Regions from separate parts of the Nocardioides cavernaquae genome, predicted to be linked through region 2. Evidence: predicted binding sites of a transcription regulator. Region 2 holds the regulator's gene; the other holds the start of a gene.
The links. Region 2 encodes HrcA, which represses chaperone genes, less so after heat shock. Its sites were predicted from a motif close to TTGGCACTCGNNNNNNNCGAGTGCCAA; they were not measured.
Positions count from the first base shown of each region.

Region 1: groES (co-chaperone GroES) is a predicted target of HrcA. The motif match lies at 5,768-5,794, and genes of this name have one in related genera.

Region 1 covers NZ_QYRP01000002.1:2,015,035-2,024,885, forward strand. Annotated here, with positions in the region: gene D4739_RS09835 (gluconokinase) at 1-316, shown strand, start outside; gene D4739_RS09840 (GntP family permease) at 316-1,719, shown strand; gene D4739_RS09845 (TolB family protein) at 1,812-2,789, opposite strand; gene D4739_RS17040 (homing endonuclease associated repeat-containing protein) at 2,891-3,292, shown strand; gene rlmC (23S rRNA (uracil(747)-C(5))-methyltransferase RlmC) at 3,282-4,487, shown strand; gene D4739_RS16870 (hypothetical protein) at 4,579-5,076, shown strand; gene D4739_RS09860 (thermonuclease family protein) at 5,106-5,696, shown strand; gene groES (co-chaperone GroES) at 5,938-6,231, shown strand; gene groL (chaperonin GroEL) at 6,337-7,962, shown strand; gene D4739_RS09875 (TetR/AcrR family transcriptional regulator) at 8,205-8,828, opposite strand; gene D4739_RS09880 (sterol desaturase family protein) at 8,900-9,851, shown strand, end outside.
Region 2 covers NZ_QYRP01000002.1:3,396,229-3,406,079, forward strand. Annotated here, with positions in the region: gene D4739_RS16360 (FMN-binding negative transcriptional regulator) at 1-26, opposite strand, end outside; gene D4739_RS16365 (16S rRNA (uracil(1498)-N(3))-methyltransferase) at 100-840, opposite strand; gene dnaJ (molecular chaperone DnaJ) at 857-2,050, opposite strand; gene hrcA (heat-inducible transcriptional repressor HrcA) at 2,067-3,089, opposite strand; gene D4739_RS16380 (DUF3097 domain-containing protein) at 3,284-4,132, shown strand; gene D4739_RS16385 (TM2 domain-containing protein) at 4,134-4,541, opposite strand; gene D4739_RS16390 (hypothetical protein) at 4,614-5,114, opposite strand; gene D4739_RS16395 (hypothetical protein) at 5,101-5,481, opposite strand; gene hemW (radical SAM family heme chaperone HemW) at 5,534-6,751, opposite strand; gene D4739_RS16405 (dioxygenase family protein) at 6,854-7,663, shown strand; gene hisF (imidazole glycerol phosphate synthase subunit HisF) at 7,674-8,444, opposite strand; gene priA (bifunctional 1-(5-phosphoribosyl)-5-((5-phosphoribosylamino)methylideneamino)imidazole-4-carboxamide isomerase/phosphoribosylanthranilate isomerase PriA) at 8,450-9,193, opposite strand; gene hisH (imidazole glycerol phosphate synthase subunit HisH) at 9,255-9,851, opposite strand, start outside.

The DNA.
Region 1 (9,851 bases), 1.4 Mb from region 2:
CGGCGTCATCTCGTGCTCTGCGTTGAAGCGGAGCTACCGCGACCAGCTCCGTGACCACGCACCGTCGATCTCGCTGGTCCACCTGCACGGCTCGCGTGAGGTGATCGCGCGTCGTCAGTCCAGCCGCCCGGGCCACTTCATGCCCACCTCGCTCCTCGACTCGCAGTTCGCGACCCTCGAGCCGCTCGGTGCCGACGAGCACGGGCTGGTCATCGACGTCGACCAGGAGGTCGACGCGATCGTCGACGAGTACGTCGCGCGCACCACCGTACGGCTCTCCATCGTTCCCCCGCTCAACACCGCCCAGGAGTCCTGATGTCCCTCGCTGTCCTCGCACTTCCGCCGCTGGCGGATGCGGCACCGTTGATCGAGCCCGTCGCCTCCGACGGCCGGCTGCTCACCGCGGCCCTCCTCGGCATCGTTGCGATCATCGCGCTGATCACCTGGGCGAAGCTGCACCCGTTCCTCGCGCTCAGCATCGGCGCACTCACCGTCGGAGTCGTCGCCGGCGTCGACCTCGCGGTCGCGATCACCAGCTTCACCACCGGCTTCGGCAGCACCGCGGCGGGCGTCGGCACGCTGATCGCGCTCGGCGCGATGTTCGGCAAGCTGCTCGCCGACTCCGGCGGCGCGGACGAGATCGTCGACACGATCGTCGGCAACGCCTCGCCCCGGGCCCTTCCGTGGGCCATGGCGGGCGTCGGCGCGATCATCGGCCTGCCGATGTTCTTCGAGATTGGCCTCGTGCTGCTCATGCCGGTGATCTACCTGGTCGCGCGTCGGGCCCAGCTCTCGCTGATCGCCGTGGGGATCCCTGCCCTCGCCGGCCTCTCCGCCATGCACGGGCTGGTGCCGCCGCACCCGGGTCCGCTCACCGCGATCGGTGCCCTCGGCGCCGACCTCGGCATCACCCTCGCGCTCGGTGTCGCGGTGGCCGTCCCCACGGTCGTCCTCGCCGGTCCCGTCTTCGCGAAGTACGCCGACCGCTGGGTCGGCGCGGTCTCCGTCCCGGAGCGCTTCGAGGCCGTCGACGCGGACACGCTGGCGAAGCGTCCGTCGTTCGCGGTCACGCTCTTCTCGGTGCTGCTGCCGGTCGTGCTGATGATGGGCAAGGCGCTCGCCGACATCTTCATCGAGGACCCGACCAACATGTCGCGCCGGGTGCTCGACACGCTCGGCACCCCGCTGGTCGCGCTCCTGATCGCGGTCCTGGTCGGCATGTTCACGCTCGGCCGCGGTGCCGGCATGGACCGGAAGGCCGTCGCGAAGTCGGTCGAGACCTCGCTGCCTGCGATCGCCGGCATCCTGCTGATCGTGGCCGCCGGTGGCGGCTTCAAGCAGTCGCTGGTCGACACCGGGATCGGCACGCTCGTTGCCGAGTGGGTCGCCGACAGCAACGTCTCCGTGCTGGCGCTGGCCTGGTTCGTCGCCGTCCTGATCCGCCTTGCCACCGGCTCGGCGACCGTCGCCACCGTGACGGCCTCCGGGCTGCTCGTCCCGCTCACCGAGCAGCTCTCCTCGGGCGAGGTCTCGCTGATGGTGCTCGCCATCGGTGCCGGCTCGGTCTTCTTCTCCCACGTGAACGACGCCGGCTTCTGGCTGGTCAAGGAGTACTTCGGCCTGAGCGTCGGCCAGACCCTGAAGAGCTGGTCGGTGATGGAGACGCTGCTCTCGGTCAGCGGCCTCGTCTTCGTGCTCGCGCTCGGAGTCGTGATCTAGCAGTCCAGATCACGCAGCCAGATCACGCAGCCAGATCACGCACGTCAGGTCTGATCGTCACGCGGATCCCCGGTGGTGCGGTGGGCGCAAGCTCAGAGGACTGCCGGGGATTCTGCGTTGTCGCGCAGGAGGGAGGGCCGGCCGCCTCCGTTGGCCGGCACGGTCCAGATCGAGGGGGACCCGTTGTCGCTGCGGGCGGTGTAGGCCAGGGTGCGGTCGTCCAGCCAGATCGCCTGGTCCTCGATGCTGCGCGAGTCCGCCATCGCGATCACCCGGCGGTTGTCGAGACGCAGGACGCACAGGCGCCAGCCCTTGCCCGGGTCGTCGTCGGTGGCCCGCAGGAACGCGATCCGGGTGCCGTCGGGGGACAGGGACGGCAGGGCGACGTTGCGGGCGATCGCGCGCAGGGTCCGCTGGCCGATGTCGCCGGCAACGAGCCAGCGCTCGCCGTCCACGAGCAGGGTGGCGTAGAAGCGGTTGTCGTCCGCGAAGGTGACGCCCCAGACCTGGCGCTCGGAGGGCTTGGCCTTCACCGGCCTGCCCTCGATGGTCGCGGCGTACTCGACCGGGTAGCTCACCGCCCCGCCCTTCGTGTCGAGCACGGTGGTCTGGGTGGCGGGGTTCCTGGCGTAGGAGGTGCCGGTGACGAAGGAGGTCCAGGCCGCCATCCGTCCGCTCGGCGAGAGCTGGGCCAGGCTCGGCGTGCCGTCGACCGGGTAGGCGCCCTGAGGCCCGAGGTTGCGGTCGAGGAGCGTCGCGGACCAGGCCACCGCGCTGGCCTTGCGAAGGCACAGCCCGGTGCCGGCAGCGGCGTACACGCGGTCGCACTCGAGCTCGGCGACCGTCGCCATCCCGTTGCTGTCCAGGGGCATGGTCGCGACGTGCCGCGCGGTGAGGAAGAGGAGTCGGTGGCCGCTCGTGAGCGTCACGGTCCCGGTCGTCGCGACCTCTTCGGGATCGTCGCCGATCAGCTTCAGGCCAATGATCGGGAGCAGCACGACGACGACCGCAAGCGCAGCGATCACGCCGCGCGACCACACCGATGGTGTGGTGGAAGTCCTGTTGCCCACGGTCGAAGAGTACGAGTCTCCAGCGTCTCCGCGCAGTGATGTTGGCACGCTGCTTTGTGGGCGGACCGCCGGCGGTGCCTCGCACGCGGGATGATGGGGGCGTGCGCGCCCCGACCTTCACCGACGACCAGCTCCTCGAGGCCGTCCGGACGGCGGCTGCCGAGGTGGGCGCTCCGCTCCCCGTCACGGCGTACGACGCGTGGCGCAAGGCGGGCGATCGCGACTGTGCCTCGGGCACCCTCGTCATCCGTCGGCTCGGGTCCTGGAACGCTGCTTGCGAAGCCGCTGGGGTCGCCACGAACAAGACGCGTTCGACGTCGCGCCGCTGGACCGACGAGGAGGTCGTCGCGATCGTTGCGCGCTATCTCACCGCGGACGGGAGCCCCGGGAGCTACGCCGGCTACGTCGACTGGGCGCGCGAGACCGAGGGCGTGCCGAGCGGTCCCACGCTGCGCCAGCGGTTCGCGTGGAACGAGGTCAAGGAGCGAGCGCGTGTCCTCTGATCCCGGTCTGGCCGCGTCTGGTCTGGCCACGGGCCTGCTCCAGTGCGACCACTTCGACGCCTGGCGTTGCCGGTCCTGCTCGCTCCTCCAGACGCCGTACGCCGCGCAGCTGGCCGGCAAGCAGGCTGCCGTCGAGGCGCTGCTCCCGCCGTTGCCCTGGCTGCCTCCTGTCGCCAGCACCCAGTCCGGGTTCCGCAACAAGGCCAAGATGGTCGTCGCCGGGGCCGTCGGCTCGCCGACGCTGGGGATCCTCGGTCCCTCGGGTGAGGGCGTCGACCTCCGCGACTGCGCACTCCACACCCCGGGCATCGTGGCCGCGCTCCCGGTGCTCGCCGGGTTCGTCACCCGCGCCGGCCTCACGCCGTACGACGTCGAGCAGCGTCGTGGCGAGCTCAAGCACCTGCTGGTGACCGAGTCCCCGGACGGCGGGCTCATGGTCCGGTTCGTGCTGCGTTCGCAGGAGCCGGTCGCGCGCATCCGCAAGCACCTGCCGTCGTTGCTCTCTGCGCTGGGGGAGGTGCGGGTGGTCAGCGTCAACCTCCAGCCCGAGCACAAGGCGATCCTCGAGGGGGAGCAGGAGATCCTGCTCGCCGGCGACCCGACCCTGACGATGGGGGTCAACGGGTTTGCGCTGCACCTGCGTCCGCAGGGGTTCTTCCAGACCAACACGGCCATGGCGGCTGCCCTCTATGCGCAGGCGCAGGAGTGGATCGACGAGGTCGATCCCGATGCGGTGCTCGATCTCTACTGCGGGGTGGGTGGCTTCGCGCTGCACGCTGCTGGACCACCCGCGCGCGCACGGCGCGTGCTCGGGGTCGAGATCAGCGCTGAGGCGATCGCGGGGGCTCGGCTGACGGCGGCAGAGGCCGGCCTCGACGTGCGCTTCGAGGCGGGCGACGCCGGCGACGCGGCATCCTGGCTCGCCTCCCTCGGCGCATCGGGTGCCGGTGTGGATGCGGGCAAGGCCCTCGTGGTCGTGAACCCGCCGCGTCGCGGGATCGGACCGGAGCTGGCCACCTGGCTCGAGTCCGCGCCGGTGGACCATGTCGTCTACTCGAGCTGCAACGCGACCACGCTGGCGCGCGACCTGGCCGCGATGCCGTCGCTGCGGCCGGTGGCCGGGCGACTGCTCGACATGTTCCCGAACACGGACCACTACGAGGTCGTCCTGCGCCTGGAGAGGGCGCCTGGCTAGCTCGCCGGGCTGGGCGTGTGGCTACGTGGCGTTGCTCGCAATTGGGGACATTGATTCCCCGTGCGGCGCGAATGGCGGCATGATGGACTCCATGTCCAAGCCGTGGGGTTCTGCATGGAGGCTGCTCGCAGCCCTCCCGTTCGTGCTGCTCCTGGTGATCATCGGCATCAAGGTGACGATGTCCCAGGGTGATCCTGCGTCGGGTCCGCAGAAGCCGGGCGAGCACACGATCTACGAGCTCGGTGACGAAGCGCCGTCGGCGACGGTCACTCTCCCCAACGGCAAGGTCACCACGATCCCCACGTCGAAGATCAGCGAGCTGCCGACGGCCCTGCAGTCGCAGCTGATCAACGGCATCAGTTTCGCTCCGACGCCGACCCTGCAGGCACCCAAGCCGACGAAGACCGCCACCCCCAAGCCGGTGCAGACCAGCGCGGCCGGTGGCGGTTCGACCGGCGGCTCGACCGGCGGTGCCGGTGGTGGCGGTGGTGGCGGGTCCACGCCGACCCCGACCTCGCAGGCGCCTACCCCGTCCCAGTCGCCCACGCCGACGAAGACCCAGACCTGCATCCTGTTCATCTGCGGCTGACCCGAGCACCTCGCCCCGTGCACGACGCCATGCGCCGGGGTCCCTCGTCGCTGATCGGTGCGCTGCTTGCCGGCGCGCTCCTGGTGACCGGATGCGGAGCCACGACCGACGTCGTCCCACCGCGTCAGTCAGCGGCACCCGCTTCGGTGGTGGCAACTCCGGCGACCGTTCGACCGCCCGCGATTCCCCGTGGTGCGCAACGGGTCGAGGTGGCGTGGGTCAGCGACGGTGACACGGTGGCCGTGCGGGCGCTGCGCCGCGGCGTACTCGCTGTCGGTGCGCTCGAGAGCGTCCGCCTGCTCGAGATCGACACCCCGGAGTCGAAGGACCCGGACCTGCCCGTCGAGTGCTTCGCGCTGCGGGCCACGCAGGCGACCGAGCGGCTGCTGCCGCGGGGGAGCGTGGCGTGGGTCGTCGCCGACCGCGAGTTGCGTGATCGCTACGACCGGGCGCTGCTCTACGTGTGGAATGCCGACGGCGTCTTCGTGAACCTCCGTCTGGTACGCCGCGGCTACGCGCGCGCCGTGCTGTTCCGTCCCAACGACCGCTACATCGACCTTATGCGCTCGGCCGAGGCCGCCGCCCGAAGGGCCGGCAAGGGACTCTGGTCCGCCTGCTGACCGTCGACACGGCGCAAGGTTGGTGTCGACACGGCGCAAGGTTGGCGTCGACACGGCGCAAGGTTGCACTTCTGGCACTCACTTGAGGTGAGTGCTAACGTCTGCTCTGGCACTCTCCCCGTGAGTGTGCCAGCGCTTGCGACGCGGTGCGACCCCCGCGACGGCGTACTGATCGCAGGCGAAGACTTCCGTGAGGACGACCGTCCTCCGAACCCGCCAACGTGGAAAGTGGAGGTTGATCGTGTCGATCAACATCAAGCCCCTCGAGGACCGCATCATCATCAAGCAGGTCGAGGCCGAGCAGACCACGGCCTCCGGCCTGGTCATCCCCGACACCGCCAAGGAGAAGCCCCAGGAGGGCGAGGTCCTGGCTGTCGGCCCGGGTCGCATCGACGACAACGGCAACCGCGTCCCCCTCGACGTCGCTGTCGGTGACAAGGTCATCTACAGCAAGTACGGCGGCACCGAGGTCAAGTACGCCGGTGGCGACTACCTCATCCTGTCGGCGCGCGACGTGCTCGCCGTCATCGGCTGATCGTCCGTTCTGCTTCGTGATGCCGGGCCCGCACCTGCGTGTGCGGGCTCGGCATTGCGCTTTTCCTTGTTCTTCACTGAATAGCCCTGAGTAGTAGGAGCAGCAATGCCCAAGATCCTGGAGTTCGACGAGAACGCCCGCCGCAGCCTTGAGCGCGGTGTCGACAAGCTCGCCAACGCCGTCAAGGTGACGCTCGGCCCGAAGGGTCGCTACGTCGTCCTCGACAAGAAGTGGGGCGCGCCGACCATCACGAACGACGGTGTGACCGTTGCCCGTGAGATCGAGCTGGACGACCCGTTCGAGAACCTCGGTGCGCAGCTCACCAAGGAGGTCGCGACCAAGACCAACGACGTCGCCGGTGACGGCACGACGACCGCGACCGTCCTCGCCCAGGCGATGGTGCACGAGGGCCTGCGCGCTGTCGCGGCCGGTGCCAACCCGATGGGCCTCAAGCGCGGCATGGACGCTGCGGCGACCGCCGTCGGCGAGGCGCTGCGCGAGGCTGCTCGTCCCGTCGCGTCCCGCGAGGACATGGCGTCGGTTGCGACGATCTCGTCGCGCGACAGCCTGATCGGCGACCTGCTGGCCGAGGCCTTCGACAAGGTCGGCAAGGACGGCGTGATCACGGTCGAGGAGTCCAACACCATGGGCACCGAGCTGGAGTTCACCGAGGGCATGCAGTGGGACAAGGGCTACACCTCGCCGTACTTCGTCACGGACGCCGAGCGCATGGAGGCCGTCCTCGACGACCCCTACATCCTGATCAACCAGGGCAAGGTCTCGGCGCTCGCCGACCTGCTCCCGGTGCTCGAGAAGGTCATGCAGACCGGCAAGCCGCTCGTGATCATCGCCGAGGACGTCGAGGGCGAGGCCCTGTCGACGCTGGTGGTCAACAAGATCCGCGGCACGTTCAACACCCTCGTGGTGAAGGCCGCTGGCTTCGGTGACCGTCGCAAGCAGGTCATGCAGGACATCGCGATCCTGACCGGCGGCACCGTGATCTCTCCCGAGGTCGGCCTCAAGCTCGACCAGGTCGGCCTCGAGTCGCTCGGTCGCGCCCGTCGTGTCGTTGCCACCAAGGACAACACCACGATCGTGGACGGTGCCGGCGACGACGAGGCCGTGGCCGGTCGTGTGAACCAGATCAAGCAGGAGATCGAGAAGTCGGACTCCGACTGGGACACCGAGAAGCTGCAGGAGCGCCTGGCCAAGCTGGCCGGTGGCGTCTGCGTGATCAAGGTCGGCGCTGCCACCGAGGTCGAGCTCAAGGAGAAGAAGCACCGCATCGAGGACGCCGTCTCCGCGACGCGCGCCGCCATCGAAGAGGGCATCGTCGCCGGCGGTGGCTCTGCCCTGATCCACGCGGTCTCCGTGCTCTCCGACGACCTCGGGCTCGAGGGTGACGAGGCGATCGGTGTCCGCATCGTCCGCAAGTCCGCCGACGAGCCGCTGCGCTGGATCGCCGAGAACGGTGGCGAGAACGGCTACGTCGTCACCACCAAGGTCCGCGACCTCGGTGTCGGCAACGGCTACAACGCCGCCACCGGCCAGTACGGCGACCTGGTCGCCCAGGGCGTCCTGGACCCGGTCAAGGTCACCCGCTCCGCCCTGGTCAACGCCACCTCGATCGCGGCCATGCTGCTGACGACCGAGACGCTGATCGTGGAGAAGCCCGTCGACGAGGATGACGTGCCTGCTGCTGGCGGTCACGGTCACGGACACGGTCACTGATCCACTCGTGACTCGTTGACACGGCGCTAGGTTCACGTCGACACGGCGCGACCTCAGCGTCGACACGGCGCTGGATTCACCGCTGACCCGGCGCAACCTTCGTGGTTGCGCCGGGTTTGCGTATTTCCGGCACGAAGCGCCGTCTCGACCTCGAAGTCGCGACGTCTCGACGTCGAGGTCGAGACGTGTCGACGTCGAGGTTGCGACGTGTCGACGTCGAGGTTGCGACGTGTCGACGTGGGTCAGCCGCCGGTGGCGCTGGTGCTCGCCGCTGCGATCAGCCGGAGGCACCGGTGCGTCATCTGCTCCGGGGTCTCACCGGGGTGGTCGACCCACCAGCTCACCAGCGTGCGGAACACGCTCTCCCAGACCGCGAGCATGAGGTCCACGTCGACCGGATCGGTGTCGCCGCTGCCGACCATCAGCTCGGTGACGGCCTCGCGGGCGAAGGCGAGGACCCGGCGCTCGTCGGTCTCGATCTCCTGACGCATCGCGGAGTCCGGCGCGGTGGGGTCCTGGACCACCTGCCACAGCCACGGTTCATCAGCCAGTCTGCGGAACATCCCGTCGAGGGTGATCACGGCGCGCGCGAGGCCGGTTGTCTCGGTGTGGGCGGTCCGCTCGATCTCGGCGGTCAGCTCCGCACTCGCGTGCCGGACGCACGCAACGTGCAGGCCGTCCTTCGAGCCGAAGTAGTTGTAGATCAGGGGCTTGGAGATGCCGGCCGCCTCGGCGACGTCGGCGACCGAGGTCGCGGCGTACCCGCGCTCGCCGAAGGCGCGGCAGGCTGCGGCGAGGATCTGGGCCTCGCGCTCGGGGCGTGCGACGCCCTTGGTGCCGGCGTTGGGTCGCTTCGAGGAGGTCACGGGAATGCACTCTAGCGAGGGATATGAACCTGAGGTAACTTACTCATAAGTCATATACCCGGAGGAGCACGATGTACGACCTCGCCCCACTGCTCGACCCGGCGAAGAACCCGATCACCTACGCGATCCCGTTCTTCCTGCTGTCACTGATCCTCGAAGCCATCGCGCTGACCCGCCCCGAGGAGGGGATCGCGGCGGGGGAGCGACCGCGCACCGGCTACATGATGCGCGACTTCTGGACCTCGATCTCGATGGGCCTGGGCTCGCTGGTGTGGCTGACGGTCTTCAAGATCGCGACGTTCTTCGTCTACCAGTGGGTCTTCCTGAACGTTGCGCCGTTCCACCTCGACACGAGCGCGTGGTGGTACTGGCCGGCCGTCCTGATCGCGCTCGACCTTGCCTTCTACTGCACGCACCGCTTCGTGCACCGCGCCAACATCGGCTGGGCGGCCCACCAGTCGCACCACTCCAGCGTCTACATGAACTTCGGCACCGCGCTGCGTCAGAAGTGGAACCCGTGGTTCGACTTCGTCTTCTTCCTGCCGATCCCGCTGCTCGGCTTCGCGCCCTGGACGGCGTACGCCGCGTTCTCGATCAGCCTGATCTACCAGTTCTGCACGCACACCGAGCTCATCGACAAGCTGCCGCGGCCCATCGAGCTCGTCTTCAACACGCCCTCGCACCACCGCGTGCACCACGGCTCCGACCCGGAGTACCTCGACAAGAACTACGCCGGCATGTTGATCATCTGGGACCGCATGTTCGGCACGTTCCAGGCGGAGATCCGCCGCCCGACGTACGGCCTGACCGTGCCGGTCGAGACCTACAACCCGATCAAGCTCGAGTACGGCGCGTTCGCGCGCATCGCGGGCCAGGTGCGGCACGCGCGCACCTGGCGCGAGCGGTGGGGCTATGTCTTCGGCCCACCCGGCTGGACGCCGGAGGTCAGTCCCGGCCGCGGGGCAACGACGCCCGCATCTGTCGACACCGAAGTCGCGCCGTGGCGACGTGGCTTTGAGCGTT
Region 2 (9,851 bases):
ATGCGGTTGAAGGGCGGGACGTACACAACGTCAAGGTAGCGCCGTGTCGACGCCGATGTTGCGCCGTGTCGACGCCGATGTTCCGCCGTGTCGACGGAGTCAGGCCCAGCGCGGGGTGCGCGCGAGCAGGGCAGCCACCGCGGCGACACCGGCCGTCGACGTGCGCAGCACCTCGGCACCGAGCTTCACGCCCTGCACGCCAGCTTCAGCGAACGCGGCAAGCTCCTCAGGCGAGAGCCCGCCCTCGGGCCCGACGACGACCACGATCGAACCAGCCGGCGGGATCGACAAGGACGCGAAGGACGCAGGCCCCTCCTCGTGCAGCACGACAGCCAGGTCAGCAGCCGCAACCAGTGAGACGACGTCAGCAGTCGACGCCATCGGCTCAACGACAGGAAACCACGACCGTCGTGCCTGCTTGGCGGCCTCACGTGCGGTGGCGACCCACTTCGCATGGGACTTGATCGCGCGCTCGCCGCGCCAGACGGCGACGGACCGGGACGCCGCCCACGGCACGATCGTCGCGACGCCGATCTCGGTGAGCACCTCGACCGCGAGCTCGCCGCGCTCGCCCTTCGGCAGGGCCTGCACGACGGTGATCCGCGGCGACGCGGGCTCCTCCTCGCGCACCACCGAAACAGCCACCGTGAAGACCCGCTTGCCAGTCTCGGCGACCGCTCCGGTCACCGAGAGGCCCGAGCCATCCGTCAGGACGACGGACTCGCCGACCGCCAGGCGGCGCACCGCCACTGCGTGATGGGCCTCGTCGCCCGTCACCTCGACGACATCACCGACGGCAACGCCGGCCAGCGAAGGCACGAGGTGGACGGGAAGCGACATCGCTCAGGGCCAGCGATCAGTGTGTCGTGAACGCGTCGCGGAGCCGGTTGAACACCGACTTGTGGGCAGGCCGCAGGGTGCTGTCCGGCGACTCCTCACCACGCAGGGCGGCCAGCTCGCGGAGCAGCTCCTCCTGGCGCGGGTCGAGCTTGCTCGGGGTGTCCACCAGGATCGTGACGACGAGGTCACCACGCGCCGGGTTGCGCAACCCGGGAACACCGAGTCCACGCAGCGTCACGTTGGTGCCGGACTGCGTCCCGGGGCGCACGTCGAGGTCGAAGGTGTCCTGCATCCCCGGCTGCATCGCAGCGGTGTCCCCGTCGAGCTCGAGGTCGGACTCGAGCGTCGGCAGCGTCAGCGTGGTGCCGAGGGCGGCAGCCGTCATCGGCACCGAGACCGTCGCGTGCAGGTCGGAACCGTGGCGCGTGAACGTGGCGTGCTGGGCGACATGGATCTCGACGTACAGGTCACCGGCGGGGCCGCCACCGGGGCCGACCTCGCCCTGCTCGGACAGCTGGACCCGGGTGCCGTTGTCGACGCCCGCGGGGATCTTCACGGTCAGCGAACGACGCGAGCGGACGCGTCCGTCGCCGGAGCACTCGCGACACGGGTCGGGGATGATCGTGCCGAATCCGCGGCAGGCCGCGCAGGGGCGCAGCGTGCGGATCTCGCCGAGGAACGAGCGCTGCACGTGGGCGACCTCGCCCGCGCCACGACAGGTCTCGCAGCCGATCGGCTTGGAGCCCGGAGCCGCACCCTCGCCGTGGCACGCGGTGCAACGGACAGCGGTGTCGACCTTGAGCTCGCGGGTGACACCGAAGGCCGCCTCGGCGAGCTCGATCTCGAGGCGGATCAGGGCGTCCTGGCCACGGCGTACGCGCGGCTTGGGACCGCGACCACCCATGCCGCCACCGGCCTGCGCACCTCCGCCGCCGCCGAAGAAGGCGTCCATGATGTCGGTGAACGAGAACCCCTGGCCCTGGCCGAAGCCACCGCCGAACGGGTCGCCACCACGGTCGTACGCCGCGCGCTTCTGCGGGTCGCTGAGCACCTCGTAGGCGTGCGACACCTCCTTGAACCGCTCCTGCGTGTCCGGGTCAGGGTTGACGTCCGGGTGCAGCTGGCGGGCAAGGCGGCGGTATGCCTTCTTGATGGTGTCGGCGTCGGCGTCGCGCGCGACACCGAGGAGCTCGTAGAAGTCCTGACTCACTGTGTTCCTATCTGCGTCACTGCTCGTCGAGGATCCTGGACACGTAGCGCGCGACAGCGCGCACCGATGCCATGGTCCCCGGGTAGTCCATGCGGGTGGGGCCGACGATGCCGAGCGTCGCCAGCGCCTGGTCCTGCGGGCCGTAGCCGGTCGCGACAACGCTCGTCGCGGCGAGCTCCTGGTAGGGGCCCTCGTGGCCGATGCGCACGGTCACCGCACCACTGGTCGACGCCTCACCGAGCAGCTTGAGGAGGACGACGTGTTCCTCGATCGCTTCCAGCATCGGCCGGACCGACGTCTCGAAGGAGTCACCGAAGCGGGCCAGGTTGGCGGTGCCGCCGACAGCGATGCGCTCATCGGAACGGTGGTCCGACATCGCCTCGGTGAGGGTCTGCACAGCGGCCTCGACCGCCGGCCGGGCCTCCGGTGCCGTCTGCTCGGGGACGCCACCGAGGGCGGTCGCGGCGTCGGCGATGCGCTCCCCCACGGCTGCCCGGATCAACCGGATCCGCAGGTCAGCGAGGGCGTCATCGGTGAGCGGGGCGGCGAGCTCGACGATGCGCTGCTCGACACGCCCGGTCGACAGGATCAGCACGAGCAGCAGGCGCGTCGGCGCGAGCGCCACCACCTCGACGTGCCGCACCGTGCTGGCGCTGAGTGTCGGGTACTGAACGACTGCAACCTGGCGGGTCAGCTGGGCCAGCAGCCGGACACTGCGCTGCACCATGTCGTCCAGGTCGACCGAACCATCGAGGAAGGTCGAGATCGCACGCTTCTCGGCAGCGCTCATCGGCTTCACCGTGCTCAGCCGGTCGACGAAGAGCCGGTAGCCCTTGTCCGTCGGCACACGGCCGGCGCTGGTGTGGGGCTGGGTGATGAACCCCTCCTCCTCCAGCGCGGCCATGTCGTTGCGCACCGTGGCGGGCGAGACACCCAGCGAGTGGCGCTCGACGAGGGCCTTGGAACCGACGGGCTCCTCGGTCGACACGTAGTCCTCGACGATCGCCCGGAGCACGGCGAGCTTGCGATCTTCGATCATCTCGTCGCCTCCTCTGGCTCACATGGTCGTCTGGCACTCACTCGGATCGAGTGCCAATGGTACCCGGGACGCAACCGAACCGGCCCCCGGCGCGTCATAGAGGGTGACGGTTGCCACGGGGGTGCATGCCGATCTGCGGGCGCACTCCGGCGCGGCTCCACGGCCGCGTCGGAGCGCGCGCCTAGCGTGTCCGGGTGAGCTTTGACCGCTATGGCACCGACGTCCTGAACAACGACTGGCGCAAGCCGAAGAACGGCCGCGCCGTCGAGATCGAGACCGAGCTCGGATTCGTGGTCGAAGAGGTCACGACGGACTGGTGTGGCGAAGTCGTCGCGATCGACCGCGACCTGCGCACGGTCACCCTCGAGGACCGCCGCAAGAAGCGCCGCACCTTCCCGATGGGCCCGGGTTTCCTGCTCGAGGGCCGTCCGGTGATCCTCGGTCCCCCGGTGCAGCTCCGCGCGCCCGCTGCCCCCACCCGCACCGCTTCCGGCTCGATCGCCGTCGGAGGCACCAAGGCCCGCGTCGCCCGTGCTTCGCGGATCTTCGTCGAGGGCCGCCACGACGCCGAGCTCGTCGAGAAGGTGTGGGGCGACGACCTGCGGATCGAGGGTGTCGTCGTGGAGTACCTCGACGGCATCGACGACCTGTCGGAGCACCTGCGCGACTTCGGCCCTGGGCCGACTCGCCGTGTCGGCGTACTCGTCGACCACCTGGTGCCCGGCTCCAAGGAGTCGAAGATCGCGCAGGCCGTGATGAAGTCCGAGGTCGGCAAGCACGTCCTGATCGTCGGCCACCCCTACATCGACGTGTGGGCTGCGGTGAAGCCGTCGCGATTCGGCAAGACCGCATGGCCGACCGTCCCCCGCCACCTGGAGTGGAAGAAGGGTGTCTGCCAGGCCTGGGGCTGGCCGCACCGCGACCAGGCCGACATCGCCCGCGCCTGGAAGCACATCCTCGGTGGCGTGCGGGACTTCAACGACCTCGAGCCTGAGCTGCTGGGCCGGGTCGAGGAGCTCATCGACTTCGTGACCGCGCCGTAGGTCAGCTGCGCAAAGGGCGCCCGAACTGGTCCTTGGAGTCGCCCGCGAGGATCACGATGCCATCGATGAACGGCCACAGGCCGCCGATGCCGCAGGTGAAGATCGTGACGAGAAGCTGCGCGACGCCGAGGCCGGTCTGGCCCATGTACATGCGACCGATGCCGAGCGGGATCAGAATCTGCAGCAGACCGGCGACCAGCTTGGACTTGTCGGAGTACGGCACACCGGTGAGCGGGTGGACGCCGTACGGCGCGGCAGGGTTGAAGCCCGGCGCGCCATAGGCCGGAGCCTGGTAGCCATAGGGACCCTGCGGCGGGACGGGCGGCTGCCCGTATGCGGGCGGCGGGGGCAGCGGGGGCAGCGGCTGGGTCGGCTCGTGGCCCTCGGGAGTCTGGGGCGTCTCGGTCATGCGAGGAGCCTAGGGGCGACGGGCGACGCTCGTGACCGGATCGGCCAGGCTGCGCCACTCAGTCTGCGCCGCTCAGTCTGGGCCGCCCTCGTCGGTGATCTCCCACTCGACCTCGAGCACCTGCGTCTGCTCGAAGGACTCCAGCTCACCGATCGCATCGGCCTCGCCGATCAGACGACGACGAACGCCGTCGGCGATCCGGCTGCTCATCGTCTCGATGGACTCGTAGACCCGGGCGGCACGCTCGTCGTGGACGGCCTGGATCCGTCGGCTGCGCTCGCGGGTGGCCGGGATGGCACGCAGGATCCCGAACGGGATCGCCGCGATCGCGCGGTGGCTCACCCGGGTGATCGAGCTGCCCATGGCCACGGCGTCCGTGCCTGTCTGGACTCCGTCGGCGATCCGCGCACGCATCGTCAGGAAGATCGTGCGTTCGTTGGACCATGCCTGTTGGCGTCGCACAGCTCGTTCCGCAGTGACCAGGGCGCGATCAGTGGCGAAGAAGAGGCGCACGGCGACGGCGGTCAGCAGGCCGACCACGACCAGTGCACCGACGGCACTAGCGAGCAGCATGGACACGCACTTCGACCTCGAGGCCCTGGTCGGCCATCTCCGCCACCATCTCGCGGGAGGCCTGCTCCAGCACGATCTTGCGGAGGCGCTCAGGGGCCATCGCGGCCAGCACGCCCGCGGCCTTGTTGCGCGACAAGGCGACGTCGAGCGGGTTCAGGACCTCCACCACCAGCAGGCGGCGGTTGCCCGCGCCCAGCGTGGCCTCGAGATCGGGTGCCATCGGCGGAGCGGGCTCGAGGAGGGACACCTCGTCGGCAAGGGCCTCGGCGCGCAGCTTGAGCGTGCGCAGCTGCCACAGCAGCAGACCGCAGATCACGGCCAGCACGACAGCAACGATCAGCGCCAGGACAGCAATGGCGAGAGTCATGCGGGATCCCTCCGACGACGCGCCCCGGCGAGGGCGCCTCTCTATTGTGCGGTCACGGAAGCAATTGGTGTAACACCGCGTCAGCCAACAGGCGTCCGCGTGTCGTGAGCACCAGCCGCTCGCTGTCCTCCAGCGGGCCCGGTTCCAGCAGTCCGTCGCCCACCAGCCCTGGCACCGCAGCGGCGCCCGCGGCATCGAGCACGTCGAGCGGGAGCCCGTCGCGCAGGCGCAGCTCGAGCAGCACCCGCTCGGTCCGGCGCTCCTCGTGAGTGAGCAGCTCACGCTCGTGCGCGGGCGACTCTCCCGCCGCCAGCCGCTGCGCGTAGGCGCTCGGGTGCTTGACGTTCCACCAGCGGACCCCGCCGATGTGGCTGTGCGATCCGGGGCCGATGCCCCACCAGTCAGCGCCCTGCCAGTAGAGCATGTTGTGGCGGCAGCGGCTCGCCTCGTCACGGGACCAGTTGGACACCTCGTACCAACTGAGTCCTGCGGCGCTGAGGAGCTCGTCGGCGACGAGGTACTTGTCGGCGAGGTCGTCGTCATCGGGCATCGGCAGCTCGCCACGTCGTACGCGGCGGGCGAGGGCCGTGCCTTCCTCGACGATCAGCGCATAGGCGCTCACGTGGTCGGGCTCGCACGCCAGCGCGGCCTGCACGGAGGTCTCCCAATCGGCAAGGGACTCCCCCGGCGTGCCGTAGATCAGGTCGAGGCTGACCTGGTCGAAGCCTGCTTCGCGGGCCCACTCGACCGCCCGCGGGACCCGCTCCGGGTCGTGGGTGCGGTCGAGGGTGGCCAGCACCGACGGCACCGCGGACTGCATCCCGAACGAGAGCCGGGTGTAGCCAGCCTTGCGCAGCTCCGCCAGGTACTCCGGCGAGACGCTGTCGGGGTTTGCCTCGGTCGTGACCTCGACCCCTGGGGCGAGCCCGAACTCCTCATCGATCGCCTTCAGCATCCGGCCGAGGTCGTGCGCGGGCAACAGCGTGGGCGTTCCGCCACCGAGGAAGACGGTCTCGACCGGCCGGTCGACCTGACCAAGGACCCGGCGCGCGAGGGCCATCTCGGCGACCGCCGTCTCGGCGTACGACGCCTGGTCGGCGCCGCCACCGAGCTCGGCAGAGGTGTAGGTGTTGAAGTCGCAGTAGCCGCAGCGCACGCGGCAGAACGGCACGTGCACGTAGAAGGCGAAGGGTCGCTGCTCCTGACCGGCCAGCGCGGTCGCCGGCAGGGTGCCGTCGAGAGGCGCGGGCTCGCCGTCAGGTTGCTTCACGCGACCATTCTCCCAGCCCCGGCGACGTGCCCGGACCAGCCTCACAGGGAACGCACAGCCGATGCCGCGACGGCGTACAGGCTCACTGCGCAGACTCGCCACATGAGCGAGCACACGACGAACGATCACAGGGAAGGCCTGGCCCACGACCTGCCCGGGCTGATGGCCCGCGGCTACGGCCGGCGCGGACTCCTCGGCCTGCTCGGCGGCGTGGGTGCTGCCACCCTCGTCGTCGCCTGCAGCGCCGATGACGGCCTGACCGATGTCTCCACGGCGGTCGGCGAGGGCGAGATCCCCGAGGAGACGGCCGGCCCCTACCCGGGCGACGGCAGCAACGGGCCCGACGTACTCAGCCAGTCCGGCGTGGTCCGCGAGGACATCACGAGGAGCTTCGGCTCCGGCTCCGGCGTCGCAGCCGGAGTGGCCACAACGATCCGGCTGCGCGTCCTGCAGCTCGAGGACGGCGAGTCCACGCCGCTCGCCGGAGCGGCGGTCTACCTCTGGCACGCCGACCGCGAGGGCCGCTACTCGATGTACTCCTCCGACATCGCGGACGAGAACTACCTGCGCGGCGTCCAGGTGGCCGACAAGGACGGGTGGCTCCAGTTCAAGACCGTCTTCCCGGGCTGCTACCCGGGCCGCTGGCCGCACGTGCACTTCGAGGTCTATCCGTCGGTGGACGACGCGACGTCAGCCTCCAACCGGATGCGCACGACCCAGCTCGCGCTGCCCGAGGCCACCTGCCGCGAGGTGTACGGCGTGGCCGAGGGGTACGACAGCAGCGTGGCCAACCTGGAGCAGCTGTCCCTCGACAGCGACAACGTCTTTTCGGACGGCTACTCGCTGCAGCTGGCCAAGGTGACCGGCTCGGCGCCGGGCGGCTACACGGCCACCCTGGCCGTGCCCGTCTGACCCTGTCGGCTCAGCGGACCGGGTGACCGGCCTCGGCCAGACCGGCCTTGACGTCGTGGATGCGCAGCGTGCCGAAGTGGAAGACGCTGGCCGCGAGCACCGCGTCCGCGCCGGCGTCGACGGCCGGGGCGAAGTGCTCGACAGCGCCCGCGCCACCAGAAGCGATGACCGGGATGTTCACGGCCTCGCGGACCATGCGGATCAGCTCCAGGTCGAAGCCGTCGCGGGTGCCGTCGGCGTCCATGGAGTTCAGCAGGATCTCTCCGGCGCCGAGCTCGGCGGCCTTGACCGCCCAGGCGACTGCGTCCAGGCCGGTGCCGGTGCGGCCACCGTGGGTGGTCACCTCGAAGCCGGAGTCCGTGCGGGCCTCCCCCTTCACGCGACGGGCGTCCACAGAAAGCACGAGGACCTGGTTGCCGAACCGGTCCGCGATCTCGGCCAGCAGCTCGGGCCGGGTGATCGCGGCAGTGTTGACGCCGACCTTGTCAGCACCGGCACGGAGCAGGCGGTCGACGTCAGCAACAGCGCGTACGCCGCCACCGACGGTCAGCGGGATGAACACCTCTTCCGCGACCTTGCTGACGATCTCCATCGTCGTGCCGCGCGCGTCGCTCGAGGCCGAGATGTCGAGGAAGGTGAGCTCGTCGGCGCCCTCGGCGTCGTAGATCCGCGCCAGCTCCACCGGGTCACCGGCGTCGCGCAGGTCGAGGAAATTGATGCCCTTGACCACCCGGCCGCCGTCGACGTCCAGGCACGGGATCACGCGGACCGCGAGGCTCATCCGAGTCAGGCCTGTCGGTCGGTGGGCAGGGTGAGGGCCAGCGCGTCCTCGAGGGTGAAGCGACCCTCGTAGAGCGCGGTGCCGGCGATCGCGCCCTCGACGCCGATCGGGACCAGCGTCATGAGCGCCAGGATGTCATCGAGGGTGGTCACGCCACCCGAGGCCACGACCGGAGCGTCGGTGCGCTCGCAGACCTGGCGGAGCAGGTCGAGGTTCGGGCCCTGGAGCATGCCGTCCTTGTTGACGTCGGTGACGACGTAGCGGGCGCAGCCCTCGGAGTCGAGGCGGGCCAGGGTCTCCCACAGGTCGCCGCCGTCGCGGGTCCAGCCGCGGGCGGCCAGCGTGGTGCCGCGGACGTCGAGGCCGATGGCTACGCGGTCGCCCCACGTGGCGATCGCCTTCGCGCACCACTCCGGCTGCTCGAGCGCAGCGGTGCCGATGTTGACGCGGCGGCAGCCGGTGGCCATCGCAGCCTCCAGCGACTCGTCGTCGCGGATGCCTCCGGACATCTCGACCTTGATGTCGAGGGCGCCGACGATCTGCGCCTGCAGCTCGCGGTTGTTGCCGTGGCCGAACGCCGCGTCCAGGTCCACGAGGTGCAGCCACTCCGCGCCCGCGTTCTGCCAGCGCAACGCCGCCTCGATCGGGTCGCCGAAGACCTTCTCGGATCCGTCCACGCCCTGCACGAGCTGGACGGCGTGGCCGCCCTTGATGTCGACGGCGGGAAGAAGTTCGAGGTAGCTGCTCATGGGGTGAATCCTAGGCAACGCGGCGCGGATGCCCGGCCCTCAGCGCGTGGGGTGGAACGACTCAGAGGTTGCTGACCCAGTTGCGCAGCAGCTGCGCACCGGCGTCGCCGGACTTCTCCGGGTGGAACTGGGTGGCGCTCAGCGGGCCGTTCTCGACGGCGGCGACGAAGCGGTCCCCTCCGTGCTCGGCCCAGGTGACGAGGGGCGCGCGGGTGCGGTCATTGGTGACCAGGTCCCACGAACGCACGCCGTAGGAGTGCACGAAGTAGAAGCGCTCGTCCTCGACACCGGCGAACAGGGAGGTGCCAGCCGGAACAGAAACGGTGTTCCACCCCATGTGCGGGACGACGGGTGCCTGGAGCCGCTCGACGACACCGGGCCACTCGTCGCAACCGTCGGTCTCGACACCGTGCTCGACACCCTTGGCGAAGAGGATCTGCATGCCGACACAGATGCCGAGCACCGGACGACCACCAGCAAGCCGGCGACCGATGATCCGCTCCCCCTTGATGGCGCGCAGGCCGGCCATGCACGCGGCGTACGCACCGACGCCCGGGACCAGCAGGCCGTCGGCCTCCAGCGCGGTCTCGAAGTCGGAGGTCAGCGTGACCTCGGCGCCGGCGCGCTCGACTGCGCGCACGGCGGAGCGGAGGTTGCC